DNA from 4 places in the Streptomyces sp. LaBMicrA B280 genome. Region 3 is predicted to be linked to each of the others. Evidence: riboswitches for the same ligand, from Rfam matches in the RefSeq annotation. Region 3 holds a riboswitch; each other region holds the start of a gene.
The links. A riboswitch is a leader RNA that binds a small molecule or an ion and turns the genes downstream of it on or off. The one in region 3 is predicted to bind cobalamin.
Positions count from the first base shown of each region.

Region 1 (4,405 bases), on a different contig from region 3:
CAGGTGATCAGCGAGGGGACGGAGCCGCAGCATGTCAGAAACGCCCGAAGTGGGACCACCGGTGGTGACACCGCTCCGCGTGGTCATCGGCATTTGTCTCGTCGCGCCCTTCGTGGCGATGCTCTGGGTCGGCTCCTACGCGAAGACGGACCCGACGTTCATCGGCATTCCGTTCTTCTACTGGTACCAGATGGTCTGGGTGCTGATCTCCACCGCCCTCACCATGATCGCGTACAAGCTCTGGCAGCACGACCAGCGCTCCCGTCGTGACGCGCAGGGGGGTGCCGCGAAGTGAAGACCGGAGTCAACGGCGTCGCACTGGGCGTCTTCATCTTCTTCTTCCTGGCCGTCACGGTCCTCGGCTTCCTCGCCGCGCGCTGGCGCCGGGCCGAGAACGAGCACACGCTGGACGAATGGGGGCTGGGCGGCCGGTCGTTCGGCACCTGGATCACCTGGTTCCTGCTCGGCGGCGACCTCTACACGGCCTACACCTTCGTGGCCGTACCGGCGGCGATCTACGCGGCGGGCGCGTCCGGCTTCTTCGCGGTGCCGTACACGATCCTGGTCTACCCGCTGATCTTCACCTTCCTGCCGCGGCTGTGGTCGGTCTCGCACCGGCACGGCTACGTCACCACCTCCGACTTCGTGCGCGGCCGGTTCGGCTCGAAGGGCCTTTCGCTCGCGGTCGCGGTGACCGGCATCCTGGCGACGATGCCGTACATCGCGCTCCAGCTCGTCGGCATCCAGGCGGTGCTGGACGTGATGGGCGTCGGCGGCGGCGACCACACCAACGGGTTCGTGAAGGACCTGCCGCTGCTGATCGCGTTCGCGGTGCTGGCGGCGTACACGTACTCCTCGGGTCTGCGGGCGCCCGCGCTGATCGCGTTCGTCAAGGACGGTCTGATCTACCTCGTCATCCTGGTGGCGATCATCTACATCCCGATCAAGCTGGGCGGGTTCGACGACGTCTTCGCCAAGGCGGCGCACGCGTTCAGCCAGGTCAACCCGGCCACCGGCAAGCCGCGCGGGGCGCTCGCACCGGCGCCCGCCGGGCAGTGGACGTACGCCACGCTGGCGCTCGGTTCCGCGCTCGCGCTGTTCATGTACCCGCACTCGATCACCGCGACGCTCTCCTCCAAGAGCCGTAACGTGATCCGGCGCAACACCACCATCCTGCCCCTCTACTCCCTGATGCTGGGCCTGCTGGCGCTGCTGGGCTTCATGGCGATCGCGGCCGGGGTGAAGGTCACCAACGGGCAGCTGGCGATCCCGCAGCTGTTCGAGGACATGTTCCCGGACTGGTTCACCGGTGTGGCGTTCGCGGCGATCGGCATCGGCGCGCTGGTCCCGGCGGCGATCATGTCGATCGCGGCGGCGAACCTGTTCACGCGCAACATCTACAAGGACTTCATCAAGCCGGACGCCACGCCGAAGCAGGAGGCGCAGGTCTCCAAGTTCGTGTCGCTGCTGGTGAAGGTCGGCGCGCTGATCTTCGTCCTGGGCATGGACAAGACGGTCGCCATCAACTTCCAGCTGCTCGGCGGCATCTGGATCCTGCAGACCTTCCCGGCCCTGGTCGGCGGTCTGTTCACCCGCTGGTTCCACCGCTGGGCGCTGCTCGCGGGCTGGGCGGTCGGCATGGTCTACGGCACCCTCGCCGCGTACGGTGTCGCCTCCCCGACCCAGAAGCACTTCGGCGGCTCCGCCGACGACATCCCGGGCATCGGCCAGATCGGCTACATCGGCATGACGGCCTTCGTCCTCAACGTCCTCGTCACGGTCGTCCTGACCGTCGTCCTGAAGGCCGTGAAGGCCCCCGAGGGCGTCGACGAGACCCGTCCCGAGGACTACACGGCGGACGCGGGCGACCCCGGCGTACAGGTCGAGCTGCCGCCCGCCACGGCGGGCAGCACGCACTAGCGAGGCGCCCGGGAAACCCGGGCGGCCAGGGGCGGGCCGTCGGTGCCAAGGGCGTCGGCGGCCCGTTTCGCATACCCCCCGTAGACACAACGTGACACAACATCTGGGGGTGGCATGACGACCCGGCACTAGATGTATGCTCATGGTCGCTGTCGTCGCAGGGGAATCCGGTGCGAATCCGGAACTGTCCCGCAACGGTGTACTTGTGCGTATCCGCGCACGGGGATCAGTCCGAGGACCTGCCGGCAGCGCACCCGGCCCACCGGTTCGGGTGCTCTGAGACGTCCGGGCCTCGCGGAGTGGGCCGGTGGACGCGACGCCCCGTGCGCTCGTGACCGCCCCTGCCCTCCGCCAGGCCCCGTGCCGAGCGAGGGAGAGCCCCACGTGACCATCGCGCCAGCCGAACCGGCTTCAGCCCAGGGCCTGGAGAACGACGGTCCCGGTACCGCGCTGCTGCGGACCCTGACCGAGCTGACCGGGGACCTCCCCGACGCCGATCCGGGCCGGGTCGCCGCCGCCGCGCTGCGCGGCCGCTCCGCCCACGCCGACGAGGCGGAGCTGCGCGAGCTCGCGACCGAGGCCGCGGCCGGACTGATCTCCGAGGACCCCGCGTACTCCCGGCTCGCCGCCCGGCTGCTGACCATCTCCATCCGCGCCGAGGCCGCCTCGCAGGGCGTGACGTCCTTCACCGAGTCGGTCGCCGTCGGTCACCGCGAGGGGCTCATCGCCGACCGGACGGCCGAGTTCACCCGGATCCACGCCGCCCGGCTCGACAACCTGATCGACCGCGCCGCCGACGACCGCTTCGGCTACTTCGGCCTGCGCACCCTGCACAGCCGCTATCTGCTGCGCCACCCGATCACCCGTCAGGTCATCGAGACGCCCCAGCACTTCATGCTGCGCGTCGCCGCCGGCCTGGCCGAGGACGACTCGGCCCGCTCCGTGGACGAGGTCGCCGCGCTCTACCGCCTGATGAGCCGGCTCGACTACCTGCCCTCCTCCCCCACCCTGTTCAACTCCGGCACCCGGCACCCCCAGATGTCGTCCTGCTACCTCCTCGACTCCCCGCTGGACGAGCTGGACTCCATCTACGACCGCTACCACCAGGTCGCCCGGCTCTCCAAGCACGCCGGTGGCATCGGTCTGTCGTACTCCCGTATCCGCGCCCGCGGTTCGCTGATCCGCGGTACGAACGGGCACTCCAACGGCATCGTGCCGTTCCTGAAGACCCTGGACGCCTCGGTGGCCGCGGTGAACCAGGGCGGCCGGCGCAAGGGCGCGGCCGCGGTGTACCTGGAGACCTGGCACTCCGACCTGGAGGAGTTCCTGGAGCTGCGGGACAACACCGGTGAGGACGCCCGCCGTACGCACAATCTGAACCTCGCGCACTGGGTGCCGGACGAGTTCATGCGCCGGGTCAACGCCGACGGCCAGTGGTCGCTGTTCTCCCCGGCGGACGTGCCCGAGCTGGTGGACCTGTACGGCGCGGAGTTCGACGCCGCCTACCGCGAGGCGGAGCGCAAGGGCCTCGCGAAGAAGACCATGCCGGCCCGTGAGCTGTACGGCCGCATGATGCGCACCCTCGCGCAGACCGGCCAGGGCTGGATGACGTTCAAGGACGCCGCCAACCGCACGGCCAACCAGACCGCCGAGCCGGGTCAGGTCATCCACTCCTCCAACCTCTGCACGGAGATCCTGGAGGTCACCAACGACGGCGAGACGGCGGTCTGCAACCTGGGCTCCGTCAACCTCGGCGCCTTCGTGGTCGACGGGGACATCGACTGGGCGCGCCTGGACGAGACCGTCCACACGGCCGTCACCTTCCTCGACCGCGTGGTGGACATCAACTTCTACCCGACCGAGCAGGCCGGCCGCTCCAACGCCAGGTGGCGCCCGGTGGGCCTCGGCGCGATGGGCCTCCAGGACGTCTTCTTCCAGCTGCGGCTGCCCTTCGACTCCCCCGAGGCGAAGGCGCTGTCCACCAAGATCGCCGAGCGGATCATGCTCGCCGCGTACGAGGCGTCCGCCGACCTCGCCGAGCGCAGCGGCCCGCTGCCGGCCTGGGAGCAGACCCGGACCGCGCGCGGTGTGCTGCACCCCGACCACTACGACGTCGAGGAGAGCTGGCCCGAGCGCTGGGCGGCGCTGCGGACCCGGATCGCGAAGGTCGGCCTGCGCAACTCGCTGCTGCTGGCGATCGCGCCGACGGCCACCATCGCCTCCATCGCGGGTGTCTACGAGTGCATCGAGCCGCAGGTGTCCAACCTGTTCAAGCGCGAGACGCTGTCCGGTGAGTTCCTCCAGGTCAACTCGTACCTGGTGCGGGATCTGAAGAACCTGGGCGTGTGGGACGCGCGCACCCGGGAGGCGCTGCGCGAGGCCAACGGCTCGGTGCAGGGCTTCGCGTGGATCCCCGAGGAGGTGCGGGCGCTGTACCGCACGGCGTGGGAGATCCCGCAGCGCGGTCTGATCGACATGGCGGCGG
Region 1 is NZ_JBMJCT010000065.1:71,974-76,378, forward strand. It holds gene ACLF5H_RS36155 (DUF3311 domain-containing protein) at 32-295, shown strand; gene mctP (monocarboxylate uptake permease MctP) at 292-1,920, shown strand; cobalamin riboswitch at 2,047-2,181, shown strand; gene ACLF5H_RS36165 (ribonucleoside-diphosphate reductase subunit alpha) at 2,305-4,405, shown strand, end outside.
Region 1: another riboswitch for cobalamin. It lies ahead of ACLF5H_RS36165 (ribonucleoside-diphosphate reductase subunit alpha); the one in region 3 lies ahead of ACLF5H_RS06350 (cobalamin biosynthesis protein).

Region 2 (4,405 bases), on a different contig from region 3:
ACGGCACCCGGTATGTGCGGCCGCCGATCCTGGCCGGTGACATCTCCCGCCCCGGGCCGATGACGGTGCGCTGGACGTCGTACGCCCAGTCGCTCACGGACCGCCCGGTCAAGGGCATGCTCACCGGTCCGGTCACCATGCTCGCCTGGTCCTTCGTCCGCGACGACCAGCCGCTCGGGGACACCGCTCGGCAGGTGGCCCTCGCGCTGCGGGACGAGGTCGATGACCTTGAGCTGGCGGGGACTTCGGTGATCCAGGTGGACGAGCCCGCGCTGCGCGAGACGCTGCCGCTGCGCGCCGCCGACCGGCCCGGGTACCTGGACTGGGCGACCGAGGCGTTCCGGCTGAGCACCTGCGGGGTGCGCCCGGACACCCAGATCCACACGCACATGTGCTACGCCGAGTTCGGTGACATCGTGCGGGCCATCGACGATCTCGACGCCGATGTCATCAGCCTGGAGGCGGCCCGCTCCCATATGCAGGTCGCCCGCGAGCTGGCCGACCACGGTTATCCGCGCGAGGCCGGTCCCGGTGTCTACGACATCCACTCCCCGCGCGTGCCGAGCGCCGAGGAGGCGGCCGGTCTGCTGCGCACGGGGCTCGGGGCGATCCCGGCGGAGCGGCTGTGGGTCAACCCGGACTGCGGGCTGAAGACCCGCGGCTGGCCGGAGACCCGTGAGTCCCTGGAGAACCTGGTCACGGCCGCGCGCACGGTCCGCGAGGAGCTGACCGGGTCCTGATCCGCACCCGGCAGCACAGCCACCGCAGGAGCAGGAGGGGGCCCGACGGTGAGACACGAACCGCAGGACGTCGTGGTGGACGGGCGGCCCCTGGTCGCCGTGCCCGCGAAGGATCTGGAGAGCCTGCTCGCGATGCGCCGGCAACTGGGCAGTCAGACGGCCCGGATGCGCGCCCTGCGGGACACGCTCTTCGACACGGTGGAGTTCCTGGAGCAGCTGGCCGAGGTCCTGGCCGGTGAGCGGGAGCCCGCCCCGCACGAGCCGCCCGCGGAACCCGGGGCCGGGCACGCCGAACTGGTCGCGGGCATACGGCGGCGCGCCCGGGACCTCCGCGCCGTCACGGGCGCGGGGCGCGCGGCGAAGGACCGCCGGACCCGCCCCGCCCGACACACTTAGGTATACCTAAGTTCCACCCGCGACACAACATCTGGGGCTGTGCACCCCAGGCGAGTTCTAGATGTAGTGTTGAACGCGCTGGTGGTTCGCCGGGCGCAGTGGTGTCCGGCGAGGCAAGAGGGAACCCGGTGGGAATCCGGGACTGCCCCGCAGCGGTGAGCGGGAACGACCGCCGTCATACGCACTGGACCCGGTGAACGGGGCTGGGAAGCGACGGCCCGTAGGAGTCCTCACGTGGTGAGGGCGCGCCCGCGAGTCCGAAGACCTGCCACCGGCGCGTACGCCGACGGACGGCGTGCGCGCTTCGAGGCCCCGAGGGAGGGCCGCGTGGCCGCCGCAGGGACCCCGGGGTCCGGCGTGTCTTCTCCGCCGACCGCCCCGACGCCCGCCTCGCGTGCCGCCGTGCCCTCCTCCCGGTTCTCGGAGCCGGACGGGAACGAGCGAGAGGAGGCGGCGGACCGATGAGCGGTCTCGTGTATTTCTCCAGCGTCTCGGAGAACACCCGGCGCTTCGTGGAGAAGCTGGGTCTGCCCGCGACGCGCATCCCCCTGCACCCGCGCCGCACCGGCATGCCGCAGGTCACCGAGCCGTATGTGCTGATCACCCCGACGTACGGCGGCGGCGAGCGGGCGGGCGCGGTGCCCCGGCAGGTGATCGGCTTCCTGAACATCGAGGCCAACCGGGCGCTGCTGCGCGGGGTGATCTCGTCGGGCAACACCAACTTCGGCGCCGACTACTGCCTGGCCGGCCGGGTGATCTCGGCGAAGTGCCGGGTCCCGGAGCTGTACCGATTCGAATTGCTGGGCACGGACCGCGATGTCCGTGCCGTACGGGAAGGACTGCGGACGTTTTGGACACGACACTCCTCGACGGCGGGGCGGCCGGCGGCATGAGCACCCGGGAGCCGGTCGGGACGCGCAAGGACCACCACGCGCTGAACGCCATGCTGAACATGTACGACTGCGACGGGCGCATCCAGTTCGACAAGGACCGCGAGGCCGTGCGCCAGTACTTCCTCCAGCACGTCAACCCGAACACGGTGGTGTTCGCGACGCTGAAGGAGAAGATCGGCCATCTGATCGAGAACGACTACTACGAGGAGGCGGTGTTCCGGCGCCACGACTGGGAGTTCACCGAGCGGCTGTACCGGCAGGCGTACGCCCATGAGCACCGGTTCCGCACCTTCCTCGGCGCGTTCAAGTACTACACCTCGTACGCCCTGAAGACCTTCGACGGCTCCCGCTATCTGGAGCGGTACGAGGACCGGGTCGTCGCCACCGCGCTGTATCTCGGCGCCGGTGACGAGGAGTTGGCGTCCCGGCTGGTGGACGAGATGATGACGGGCCGCTTCCAGCCGGCCACCCCGACCTTCCTCAACGCGGGCAAGGCGCAGCGCGGCGAGCTGGTCTCCTGCTTCCTGCTGCGGGTGGAGGACAACCTGGAGTCCATCGGGCGCGGGGTCAACTCCGCGCTCCAGCTGTCGAAGCGGGGCGGCGGCGTGGCGCTGCTGCTGACGAACCTGCGCGAACAGGGCGCGCCGATCAAGCGGATCGAGAACCAGGCGTCCGGTGTCGTCCCGGTGATGAAGCTGCTGGAGGACTCCTTCTCGTACGCCAACCAGCTGGGCGCGCGCCAGGGCGCGGGCGCGGTGTATCTGCACGCCCATCACCCGGACATCATGCGGTTCCTGGACACCAAGCGGGAGAACGCGGACGAGAAGATCCGCATCAAGACCCTCTCGCTCGGTGTGGTCGTCCCCGACATCACCTTCGAACTCGCCAAGCGCGACGCGGACATGCACCTGTTCTCGCCGTACGACGTCGAGCGCGAGTACGGCAGGCCGCTGGCCGATCTGTCCGTCTCCGAGCACTACGACGACCTGGTCGCCAACCCGCGGGTGCGCAAGACCACGATCAGCGCACGGGAGTTCTTCAAGACGATCGCGGAGCTCCAGTTCGAGTCCGGCTATCCGTATCTGCTGTTCGAGGACACGGTGAACCGGGCCAACCCGATCCCCGGCTGGATCAACATGTCCAACCTGTGCTCGGAGATCCTCCAGGTCAACACGCCCAGCACGTACGACGCGGCGCTCGGCTACGAGACGGTCGGCCGGGACATCTCCTGCAATCTGGGCTCGCTCAACATCGCCGCCGCGATGGCCTCCCCCGACCTCGGCGCCACGGTGGAGAGCGCGGTGCGCGGCCTGACGTCCGTCTCCGACCAGTCGGACATCGACGCGGTGCCGTCCGTGGCCCGCGGCAACCGCCTCGGACACGCCATCGGGCTCGGCCAGATGAACCTGCACGGCTACCTCGCCTCCCAGCGGATCCACTACGGCGGCGAGGAGGGCGTCGACTTCACGAACATGTACTTCTACACCGTCGCCTACCACGCCCTGCGCGCCTCGAACCGGATCGCGATCGAACGCGGCACGGCCTTCGACGGGTTCGAGAATTCGGCGTACGCGGACGGCTCGTACTTCGACAAGTACACCGAGCGGGCGTGGGAACCGGCCACCGAGCGGGTGCGCGCCCTGTTCGCCGGGGCCGGGGTGCGCATCCCGACCCGGGACGACTGGCGCGAGCTGCGGCGGTCGGTGCGCGAGCACGGCATCTACAACCAGTACCTCCAGGCCGTACCGCCCACCGGATCGATCAGCTACATCAACGACTCCACCGCCTCCATCCACCCGATCGCCGCCAAGGTGGAGATCCGCAAGGAGGGCAGGCTCGGCCGGGTCTACTACCCGGCGCCGCACATGGACAACGACAACCTGGAGTACTTCCAGGACGCGTACGAGATCGGCCCCGAGAAGATCATCGACACGTACGCCGCGGCCACCCAGCATGTCGACCAGGGGCTGAGCTGCACGCTGTTCTTCCGGGACACCGCCACCACCCGCGATCTGAACAGGGCGCAGATCCACGCCTGGCGCAAGGGCGTCAAGACCCTCTACTACATCCGGCTGCGCCAAGAGGCCCTGGCCGGGACCGAGATCGAGAACTGCCTCTCCTGCACGCTCTGATCCCGCACGTTCCGATCCCGCACGCTCCGAGGAAGCCCACGATGACCACCACCCCCGCGCCCCTGACCGAACTGTCGGTCACGCCCCCGTCCTACCGGCACGACCCCGCCGCCCGGCTGCGCCCGGTCAACTGGAACCGGGTCACCGACGAGAAGGACCTGGAGGTGTGGAACCGGCTCACCGCCAACTTCTGGCTGCCCGAGAAGGTCCCGCTCTCCAACGACCTCGGTGCCTGGCGGCAGCG
Region 2 is NZ_JBMJCT010000002.1:95,702-100,106, reverse strand. It holds gene metE (5-methyltetrahydropteroyltriglutamate--homocysteine S-methyltransferase) at 1-740, shown strand, start outside; gene ACLF5H_RS01745 (hypothetical protein) at 789-1,136, shown strand; cobalamin riboswitch at 1,202-1,423, shown strand; gene nrdI (class Ib ribonucleoside-diphosphate reductase assembly flavoprotein NrdI) at 1,598-2,029, shown strand; gene nrdE (class 1b ribonucleoside-diphosphate reductase subunit alpha) at 2,026-4,161, shown strand; gene nrdF (class 1b ribonucleoside-diphosphate reductase subunit beta) at 4,203-4,405, shown strand, end outside.
Region 2: another riboswitch for cobalamin. It lies ahead of nrdI (class Ib ribonucleoside-diphosphate reductase assembly flavoprotein NrdI); the one in region 3 lies ahead of ACLF5H_RS06350 (cobalamin biosynthesis protein).

Region 3 (4,405 bases):
CGCCGCAGGCACGGGCCGCCAGCAGATCCGTGTCGGCGGTCGACAACAACAACACTGTGCTCATGCGGGCGCTCCCGGTGGGATGAAGGGCAGTCCTTGCGGCGCGCCGGACTCGATGAGCCGCCACAGCGCGTCCGTGTCCGCGTGCTGTTCGATCAGATCGCCGAGCCGGTCGAGCTGCTCCTCGCGCAGCGCGGCGAAAGAGGTGTCCGGCGCGGGCACGAAGCGGCGGCCCGCGGCGGCGGCCACCTCGCGCAGGAAGGCCCGCCGGAAGCCGTCCGACTCCAGTGAGCCGTGCCAGTGGGTGCCCCAGGTCTGGCCGACCCGGCAGCCGTCCAGGAAGGCTTCGCCCCCGGTGACCTCGGCGACGCCGTGGTGGATCTCGTACCCCCCGACCGGCTCGCCGAGGGCCCGGCCGGTGGGGCGGGTGAGGGTCTTCTCGCGGGCGAACCGCACCCGTACGGGCAGCAGTCCGAGGCCGGGGACAGCGCCGGCCCGCGACTCCACGTCGTCCTCGATGTGCTCGCCGAGGATCTGGAAGCCGCCGCAGATGCCGAGCACGGGCCGGTGTTCGGCGGCCCTGCGGGCGAGCGCGTCGGCGAGGCCGCGCTCGCGCAGCCACCGGAGCGCCCGGACGGTGCCCCGGGTGCCGGGGACGATCACCAGATCGGCGTCGGCCAGCTCCTCCGGGCGGTCCACGAACCGCACCACGACGCCGGGTTCGGCGGCCAGCGCGTCCACGTCGGTGAAGTTGGACATCAGCGGGATCGCGCACACGGCGACGCGCAGCACGTCGGCGCCGAGCGGGGGAGCGACGGCCGACTCCCGCACCGCGCCCCGCAGGGAGACACGCAGGCCGTCCTCCTCGTCGATCCCGAGCCCGTGCCGGAACGGCAGCACGCCGTACGCCGGCCGCCCGGTGAGGTCCTTGAGCATGTCCAGGCCCGGCTCCAGCAGCGAGACATCGCCGCGGAACTTGTTCACCAGGAATCCGGCGACCAGCTCCTGGTCCTCGGGCGAGAGCAGCGCGAGGGTGCCGAAGAAGGAGGCGAAGACGCCCCCGCGGTCGATGTCGCCGACGACGAGCACGGGCAGCCGGGCGCCGCGCGCGATGCCCATGTTGACGATGTCGGTGCGGCGCAGATTGATCTCGGCGGGGCTGCCCGCGCCCTCGCAGATCACCGCGTCGTACTGGCCGCGCAGCTCGGCCAGGCAGTCGAGGACCGTGCCGAGCAGCCGCTGCCGGCGCCCGCCGTGGTAGCCGCGCGCGCTCATCTCGCCCACCGGCTTGCCCAGCAGCACCACCTGGCTGCTCTGTTCGCCGCCGGGCTTGAGCAGCACGGGGTTCATCAGCGCGGTCGGCTCGATCCGGCACGCCTGGGCCTGCATGGCCTGGGCCCGCCCGATCTCGGCGCCCTCGCGGGTGACGAAGGAGTTGAGGGACATGTTCTGCGCCTTGAACGGCGCGACCTTCACGCCCTGGCGCACCAGCCACCGGCAGATCCCGGCCGTCACGACGCTCTTTCCGGCGTCGGAGGTGGTGCCGGCGACGAGGAGACCACCGTTCACTTCCCGCGTCCTTTCAGTCCGTTGACGAGGAGGCGGGCGCCGAGGGTGGTGCCGAGCGCGAGCAGGCCGACGCGCCGGGAGAGCCGTACGGCCCGCCCGATGTCGGTGACCCGCACGGCCCGTCCGGTGGCGCCGCCCAGCACGGGTCGGTGCTCGACGCGGCCGCCGTAGGAGAGGGTGCCGCCCAGGCGCACGCCGAGGGCTCCCGCGAAGGAGGCCTCCACGGGACCGGCGTTGGGGCTCGGATGGCGGCGGGCGTCGGCGCGCCACGCCCGTACGGCGCCGCGCGGATCGGGTCCGGCCGCGGCGGCGAGGACGGCGGTCAGCCGGGCCCCCGGCCAGCCGGCCACGTCGTCCAGGCGCGCGGACGCCCAGCCGAAGCGGCGGTGCCTGGGGGACTTGTGACCCACCATGGCGTCGAGGGTGTTGACGGCCCGGAAGCCCAGCAGTCCCGGCACTCCGGCGGCCGCGCCCCACACCAGGGCGCCGACGACCGCGTCGGAGGTGTTCTCGGCGACCGACTCGACCACGGCCCGCGCGATCCCGTCGGCGTCCAGCGCCTGCGGGTCCCGGCCGCACAGATGCGGCAGCCGGGCGCGGGCCGCCTCGATGTCCCCGGCGGTCAGGGCGGCGCCGATGGCCTCCGCCTCGCGGGCGAGGGAGGTGCCGCCGACGACGGCCCAGGCGGCCGCGGCGGTCAGGGCGACGGAGGCGGCGGGGGAGGGGCGTACGACACGGGCGGCCAGCGCGCCGAGCGCGACGGCGCCACCGGCGCACACGGTGGTGTGCAGAGCGCCCCAGCCGCGGTGGTCGTGCCACAACGCGCCCTCGACCGCGGCGGCCGCGCGCCCGAACGCGGCGACCGGATGCCCGCGGCGGGGATCGCCGAGGAGGAGGTCGCCGAGAAGTCCGGCGGCGGCGCCGTACGCGTACCTGCGATCGGCGGCCATCGGCTCAGTCGGCCGTGGTCACCGCGACAGTGGTCCTGGTACTGGTCCTTCGGCAGCCGAGCATGGCGATGTGTCCTCACTCAGGGTGTCCGCGCCCTGGTTCGACGTGATCCGGCGGCGAGAGTTCCTGGCTACCCGGGGGTTCTTCCCCGGTGACAGTGGCGGGACCGCGCCGGATTCGCACCGGCTTCCTCTTCTGCTGCCGTAAATGGCGTGGGCAGTCCACCACGCCCCCGGAACGGCCGTCAACTTGCCGTTGACCTGCGGGAGTGTGCAGATTCCCACACCACGAGGGGTGTTGCCGCGCCACGAGGGGCGGCCGGGTACGCGAGAGGCTCCCCTGCCGCGGGTGGCGCAGGGGAGCCTTCGGGAACTGCCGGGCCCCGGGACCGGGGCCCGGGCTCAGGACTTGGAGACGATCAGGAGGATGCCGTACGCCACCGCCGCCGCGCAGGCCGCGAAGCAGACGTAGGCGCCGGTGACGGCGAGCGTGGCGGAGCCGCCCTCGGCCGCGGCCTTCTCGCGCCGGGCGAGGCCGTTGACGCCGAGGGTGAACAGGACCACCAGGCCCACGGTGAACGCGAGGCTGACGCCGAAGACGGAGCCGATGGACGCCCAGTCGATCTTCATGGGGATGCTTCCTTGGTGAACGGGCTCGGGGTCAGACGGTGGCGGCCGGCGGGACCGAGGCGGCGGGGGCCGCTGCCTCGGCGGCCGGAGCCCCCGCGGGGGCCGGGATGGTGGCCGTCAGGTCCTCGGTGATCGCGCCCGTGGGCGGGGGGCTCACCGCGGCGATGGCGGTGGTCACCACGCCGGAGGGCTCCGCGGCCGGGTCGGCGATCACATTGGTGTGGTCGATGACCTCGCGCCGGGACAGCTTGTAGATCCAGGCGCTCGCGGCGACCAGGAAGACGGCGACCGCGGCGGTGCCCCCGTCACCGAGTTCGGTGACGGCCTCGGCGCCCGCGCCGACCAGCGCGGCGGCCGGCAGGGTGAGCACCCAGGCGACGGTCATCCGGGTCGCGGTGGACCAGCGGACCACACCGCCCTTGCGGCCGAGGCCCGAACCCATCACCGCGCCGGAGACGACATGGGTGGTGGAGAGGGAGAAGCCGAGGTGGGAGGAGGCCAGGATGGCGGTCGCGGCGCTGGTCTGCGCGGCGAAGCCCTGACGGGGCTCCAGATCGGTCAGGCCCGTGCCCATGGTGCGGATGATGCGCCAGCCGCCGATGTAGGTGCCGAGCGCGATGGCGAGGCCCGCGGAGAGGATCACCCAGGTGGGAGGGTTGGAGCCGGGGGCGATGGCGCCGCCCGCGATCAGCGCGAGGGTGATGACGCCCATCGTCTTCTGCGCGTCGTTGGTGCCGTGCGCGAGGGAGACCAGCGCGGCGGAGGCGACCTGGCCGACGCGGAAGCCCTTGCGGGTGGCCTCGCCCTCGGTCTTGGTGCCGGCGTTGTAGGAGAGCCGGGTGGCCACCAGGGCGGCGACACCCGCCACGACCGGTGCGGCGACCGCGGGCAGCAGCACCTTGGTGACCAGGACGCCGCCGTGCACGGCGCCGAACCCGGCGGAGGCGACGGCGGCGCCGATCAGACCGCCCATCAGGGCGTGCGAGGAACTGGAGGGCAGGCCCACCAGCCAGGTCAGCAGGTTCCAGAGGATCGCGCCGACCAGAGCGGCGAAGATGACCTCGGGGCGGATTCCGCTCTCATCGACGAGTCCCTTGGAGATCGTGTTGGCGACCTCCACGGAGAGGAAGGCGCCCACCAGGTTGAGGGTGGCGGACATGGCTACCGCGAGCTTCGGCTTCATCGCGCCTGTGGAGATGGTGGTGGCCATCGCGTTCGCGGTGTCGTGGAAACCGTTCGTGAAATCAAACGCGAGT
Region 3 is NZ_JBMJCT010000006.1:162,774-167,178, forward strand. It holds gene cobN (cobaltochelatase subunit CobN) at 1-64, opposite strand, end outside; gene ACLF5H_RS06345 (cobyric acid synthase) at 61-1,569, opposite strand; gene ACLF5H_RS06350 (cobalamin biosynthesis protein) at 1,566-2,519, opposite strand; cobalamin riboswitch at 2,619-2,761, opposite strand; gene ACLF5H_RS06355 (hypothetical protein) at 2,922-3,149, opposite strand; gene ACLF5H_RS06360 (inorganic phosphate transporter) at 3,181-4,405, opposite strand, start outside.

Region 4 (4,405 bases), on a different contig from region 3:
TGAGGTCATCGGGCACCGCCGCTCACCTCTTCCCCGAGGAGGATGGCCTGCACCGGGCAGGCCGCCGCGGCCTGGCGCACCCGTTCGACCTGATCGTCGGGGACGGCCGGGGCGTACAGCAGCCCTTCCTCGCCGTGCAGTCGGAACACGTCCGGTGCGAGGAACACGCACTGTGCGTAGCCCTGGCAGCGCGTGAGGTCGACAACGGTCTGCATCGCAACCACTTCCTCCTCCGCCGTACCGCCCCCTCACGTCCAGCATGGGGCGAGACCGGGGCGCTCGCACGGCCACCAGGGCGGCGGCCGGAAGCGGCGCGCCAACGCTCCGGGGACAAGCGCCCCTTGACGGACCCGGACGAACGCCGACATATCCGCGGGCCCGCGCGGAAAGACTGGTCCAACCAGTTGACCACTGTACGAACCGCGTCCACCCTGATCGCCATGACTGAGGGACACATACGGCGCGAGGCGGTCTCCGATCAGCTCTTCGCCGTGTTGCGGGACAGGATTCTCGGCGGGGCGCTGCCGGCGGGCGGCGCGCTCACCGCCGAGCGGGAACTGGCGGCCGAGTTCGGGGTGAACCGGCACGCCGTACGGGAGGCCGTCAAACGCCTCCAGCAGGCCCGGCTGGTCGAGGTCAGCCATGGCGGCCGTACCCAGGTGCTGGACTGGCGGCGCACCGCCGGTCTGGAACTCGCCGTGGGCATCGCCGCCGCCGACAGCGGGCCCACCGTGCAGGACATCGCCCGCGACGCCCTGGAGATGCGGGCCTGCATCGGCGCGGACGCCGCCCGGCTGTGCGCGCTGCGCCGCTCCGCGCGGGCCGCCGCCGAGATCGCCGCGGCCGTCGAGGCGCACGCGCAGGCCGGGCCCGATCTGACCGAGCTGGACGAGACCTACATCGCCTGGTGGCGGCTGATCGTGGAGGGCTCCGGGAACATCGCCTATCTGCTGGCCTTCAACAGCCTGGTCGACGGACTGATCCCGGTCGCCGACGTGCCCGCCGACCTCGGCGCGGGCGAGATCCTCGACGTGGAGGCCCACCGGCGCCTCGCCGGGCACATCACGGCCCGCGAGGCGGGCGCGGCCGAGCTGCTGGCCCGCGAGCTGCTGACCCGCAGCGTGCCCGCCGCCTCCCGCGCCGGGAAGGGGGCCCGCCGATGATCCCCACCGTGGTCTACGCGATCCCGGCGTTCGTGCTGCTGGTCGTGGTGGAGGCGCTGTCGTACCGCTTCCTGCCGGATGACGAGGAGCGCGGGTACGAGCTGCGCGACACCGTCACCAGCATGTCCATGGGCGCGGGCAGCCAGGTCATCGCGGTGCCGTGGAAGGTCGCGACGATCGTGGTCTACGCCGCCGCCTACACCGCCGTTCCCTGGCATCTGCCGCCGTCCTCCGGCTGGACCTGGCTGCTGCTGTTCTTCGGCGACGACCTGGCCTACTACGCCTACCACCGGGCCCATCACCGGGTACGGGTGCTGTGGGCGAGCCATGTGGTGCACCACTCCAGCCTGCGCTACAACCTCTCCACCGCGCTGCGCCAGACCTGGACGCCGATGACCGGCCTGCCGTTCTGGCTGCCGCTGGCGCTGCTCGGCGTGCCGCCGTGGATGATCCTGGTCGAGCAGGCGGTCAGCCTCGTCTACCAGTTCTTCCTGCACACCGAGCGGGTGGACCGGCTGTGGCGCCCGGTGGAGTGGTTCTTCAACACGCCCTCGCACCACCGCGTCCACCACGGCTCCAACCAGGTCTACCTGGACCGCAATTACGGCGGCATCCTCATCGTCTGGGACCGGCTCTTCCGCACCTTCGAGCCGGAGGGGGAGCGGGTGGTGTACGGGCTGACGAAGAACATCGGCACCCACAACCTGGTGCGGGTGGCCTTCCACGAGTACGCGGCCGCCTGGCGCGACGTCCGCGCGGCGGTGCGATGGCGGGACCGGGCCGGGTATGTGTTCGGGCCGCCGGGATGGTCACCGCGCGTCAGCCGATGAGATGATGATCGTCAAGTCGAACCGGAAGCCCGGGGGGTAGAAGTGGCCGGATCGGTCCCGTGCCGTGTCGTCGTGTGCCGTGACTGCTGCTGCGGCAGCCCGAAGGTGACCGGCGTCGACCACGCGGCGCAGACCGCCCGGCTGACGGCGGAGGTGCCCACGCGCGTCTCCGACTGCCTCGACGTGTGCGACCAGGCCAACGTCATCGTCGTGCAGCCCTCCGCCACCGGCCGCGCCGCCGGTGGCCGCCCGGTCTGGCTGGGCCTGGTCAACGACCCGGAGGCGACCGAGGACGTCATCACCTGGGTGCGGTCCGGCGGGCCGGGCGTGGCACCGCTGCCGGAGATCCTCGGGCTGTACGCCTTCGCACCGCCGGGGCGCACGGCGAACCCCTGAGACCCAAGGGTCGGAGAATAAGCCGGAGTTCTGGTTCATCTTCACCAACTGCCCCTAGAATGAACACCGTTCGCACAACAACCGCATAAGTGCGTGACTGGGGGAAGCCGGTGGGAATCCGGCGCTGACCTGCAACCGTGTGCGGCCGTGGGCCGCGAGTCGGGCTGCCCGGCACGCGCTGGAACCGCTTCCCACTGTCATGGTCCGCAGCGCGAAGCCGAGAGCCATGCCCGGAGCACCGGGCCCGGCCCGTCCACCGGTCCGCGCGAGCGGAGGTGCCCGGCGCCGCCCGGGTGCGCCTCGCGCGCCCGGCGACGAGGCCGCGGGCCGCCCGCCCAGGAAGGCTCAGCTCTTGCACGGCACCTTCGCACGCCGCACCCTGATCACCGCGACCGCCCTCGGCATGGCCCTCGTCGCCGCCCCGGCGACCGCCCACGCCCGGAGCGCACCGGGCACGAACGCCCCGGTCGCGGTGACGCTCACCGTCCAGGGGCCGGACGGGATCCTCTTCAAGGGGAGGATCAGAACCCGCGGCCACGACGTCACCACCGCGACCGGCGGCACGCACACCTGCGACGGCACCAACGGCGGCGCCAACCCCTCCGCCGTGCCGACGCCCACCGCTGCCCTCGACGACGCCGCCCACCGTCGGCACTTCACCTGGGACGGCGCCTGGTACGCGTCGTTCGACGACTACTCCGTCGACACCATCAAGAACGTCAGCGGCGGCGCCTCCGCCTACTGGAACATCTCCGTCAACGGCACGCCCACCCCGGTGGGCGGCTGCCAGTTCAAGCTGAACGCCGGGGACGCCGTGGCGTTCACCTGGACCGCGTTCTGATCCCGCCCCTTCTCACCGGCCGGGGAACGGACGCGCCTCGGCCGGTGTGACCGGCTCCCCGGCCCGCACCCCGTGCAGGACATGGGCCAGCACCTCCGCCCCGCGCACCACCCGTGGCCCCGGCCGGTTGTAGTACGACGGCCCGTCCAGTACCCAGACCCGACCCGACCGTACGGCGGGCAGCTCCGCCCAGCCCGGCAGCTTCGTGAGCAACTCGGCCTCGCGCAGGGTGCGTTCGGGCGGGAAGCCGCACGGCAGGACGAGCAGTACGTCGGGCCGTGCGGCGCGCACCGCCGACCAGGGCACCGGCTCGGTGTGCGCGCCGGGCGCGGCGAGGAGCGGTTCGCCCCCGGCGGCCGTGATCTGCTCCGGCACCCAGTGTCCGGCGGGCCACAGCGGGTCCAGCCATTCGATCGCCGCCACCCGGGGCCGGTCCAGACCGGCGACCGCGCCGCGCAACCGGTCCAGCCGGGCCCGCAGTTCGGCCCGGCGGCGCAGCGCGCGCTCGCGCACGTCCAGCAGTTCACCGACGGTGACCAGGCAGTCCAGCACGTCGTCCAGGGTGCGCGGCTCCAGGCTGAGCACCCGGGTGTCCGCGTCGAGCAGCCGCACGGCCCGGCTCACCCGCTCGTACGACACCGCGCACACGGCGCACAGGTCCTGGGTGAGCACCACATCGGGCCGCAGCGCCGCCAGCGCCTCGGTGTCGAGCGTGTACAGCGACGACCCCGAGTGCGCCGACCCGCCGACGGCGGCGGAGATCTCCCGGCTGGTCAGCACGTCCTGGTCCAGCTCCGCCCCGGTCACCACCGGCACCGACGCCACCTCCCGGGGCGGCCAGTCGCATTCGTGGGTACGCCCGACCAGGCTCGCGGAGAGGCCGAGCGCGGCGACGATGTCGGTCGCGGCGGGGAGAAGGGAGACGATCCGCATGCCCTGAGCCTATGCCGGGAGCGCACGCCCGGGGCCGCGGCTGCGCCGCCCGCTCTCCCCGGCTCGGCCCCCCGTCACGCCCCCCAGCGCACCGCGATCGTGTCGCCGACGCCGATGGCCGTCTCACGGGTGGCGGTGGCGAAGGCCGAGCCGTCGACGCTGACCTTCCAGGTGCCGGAGCCGCTGTTCGCCTTGCCGTTGAGGGTGGTGACGGCGCCGGTGCCGGAGGCCGGGGTGATGTC
Region 4 is NZ_JBMJCT010000002.1:65,920-70,324, forward strand. It holds gene ACLF5H_RS01595 (NAD(P)/FAD-dependent oxidoreductase) at 1-16, opposite strand, end outside; gene ACLF5H_RS01600 (ferredoxin) at 6-215, opposite strand; gene ACLF5H_RS01605 (FadR/GntR family transcriptional regulator) at 441-1,163, shown strand; gene ACLF5H_RS01610 (sterol desaturase family protein) at 1,160-1,993, shown strand; gene ACLF5H_RS01615 (hypothetical protein) at 2,066-2,389, shown strand; cobalamin riboswitch at 2,444-2,579, shown strand; gene ACLF5H_RS01620 (DUF4430 domain-containing protein) at 2,742-3,230, shown strand; gene ACLF5H_RS01625 (cobalamin-binding protein) at 3,243-4,163, opposite strand; gene ACLF5H_RS01630 (hypothetical protein) at 4,238-4,405, opposite strand, start outside.
Region 4: another riboswitch for cobalamin. It lies ahead of ACLF5H_RS01620 (DUF4430 domain-containing protein); the one in region 3 lies ahead of ACLF5H_RS06350 (cobalamin biosynthesis protein).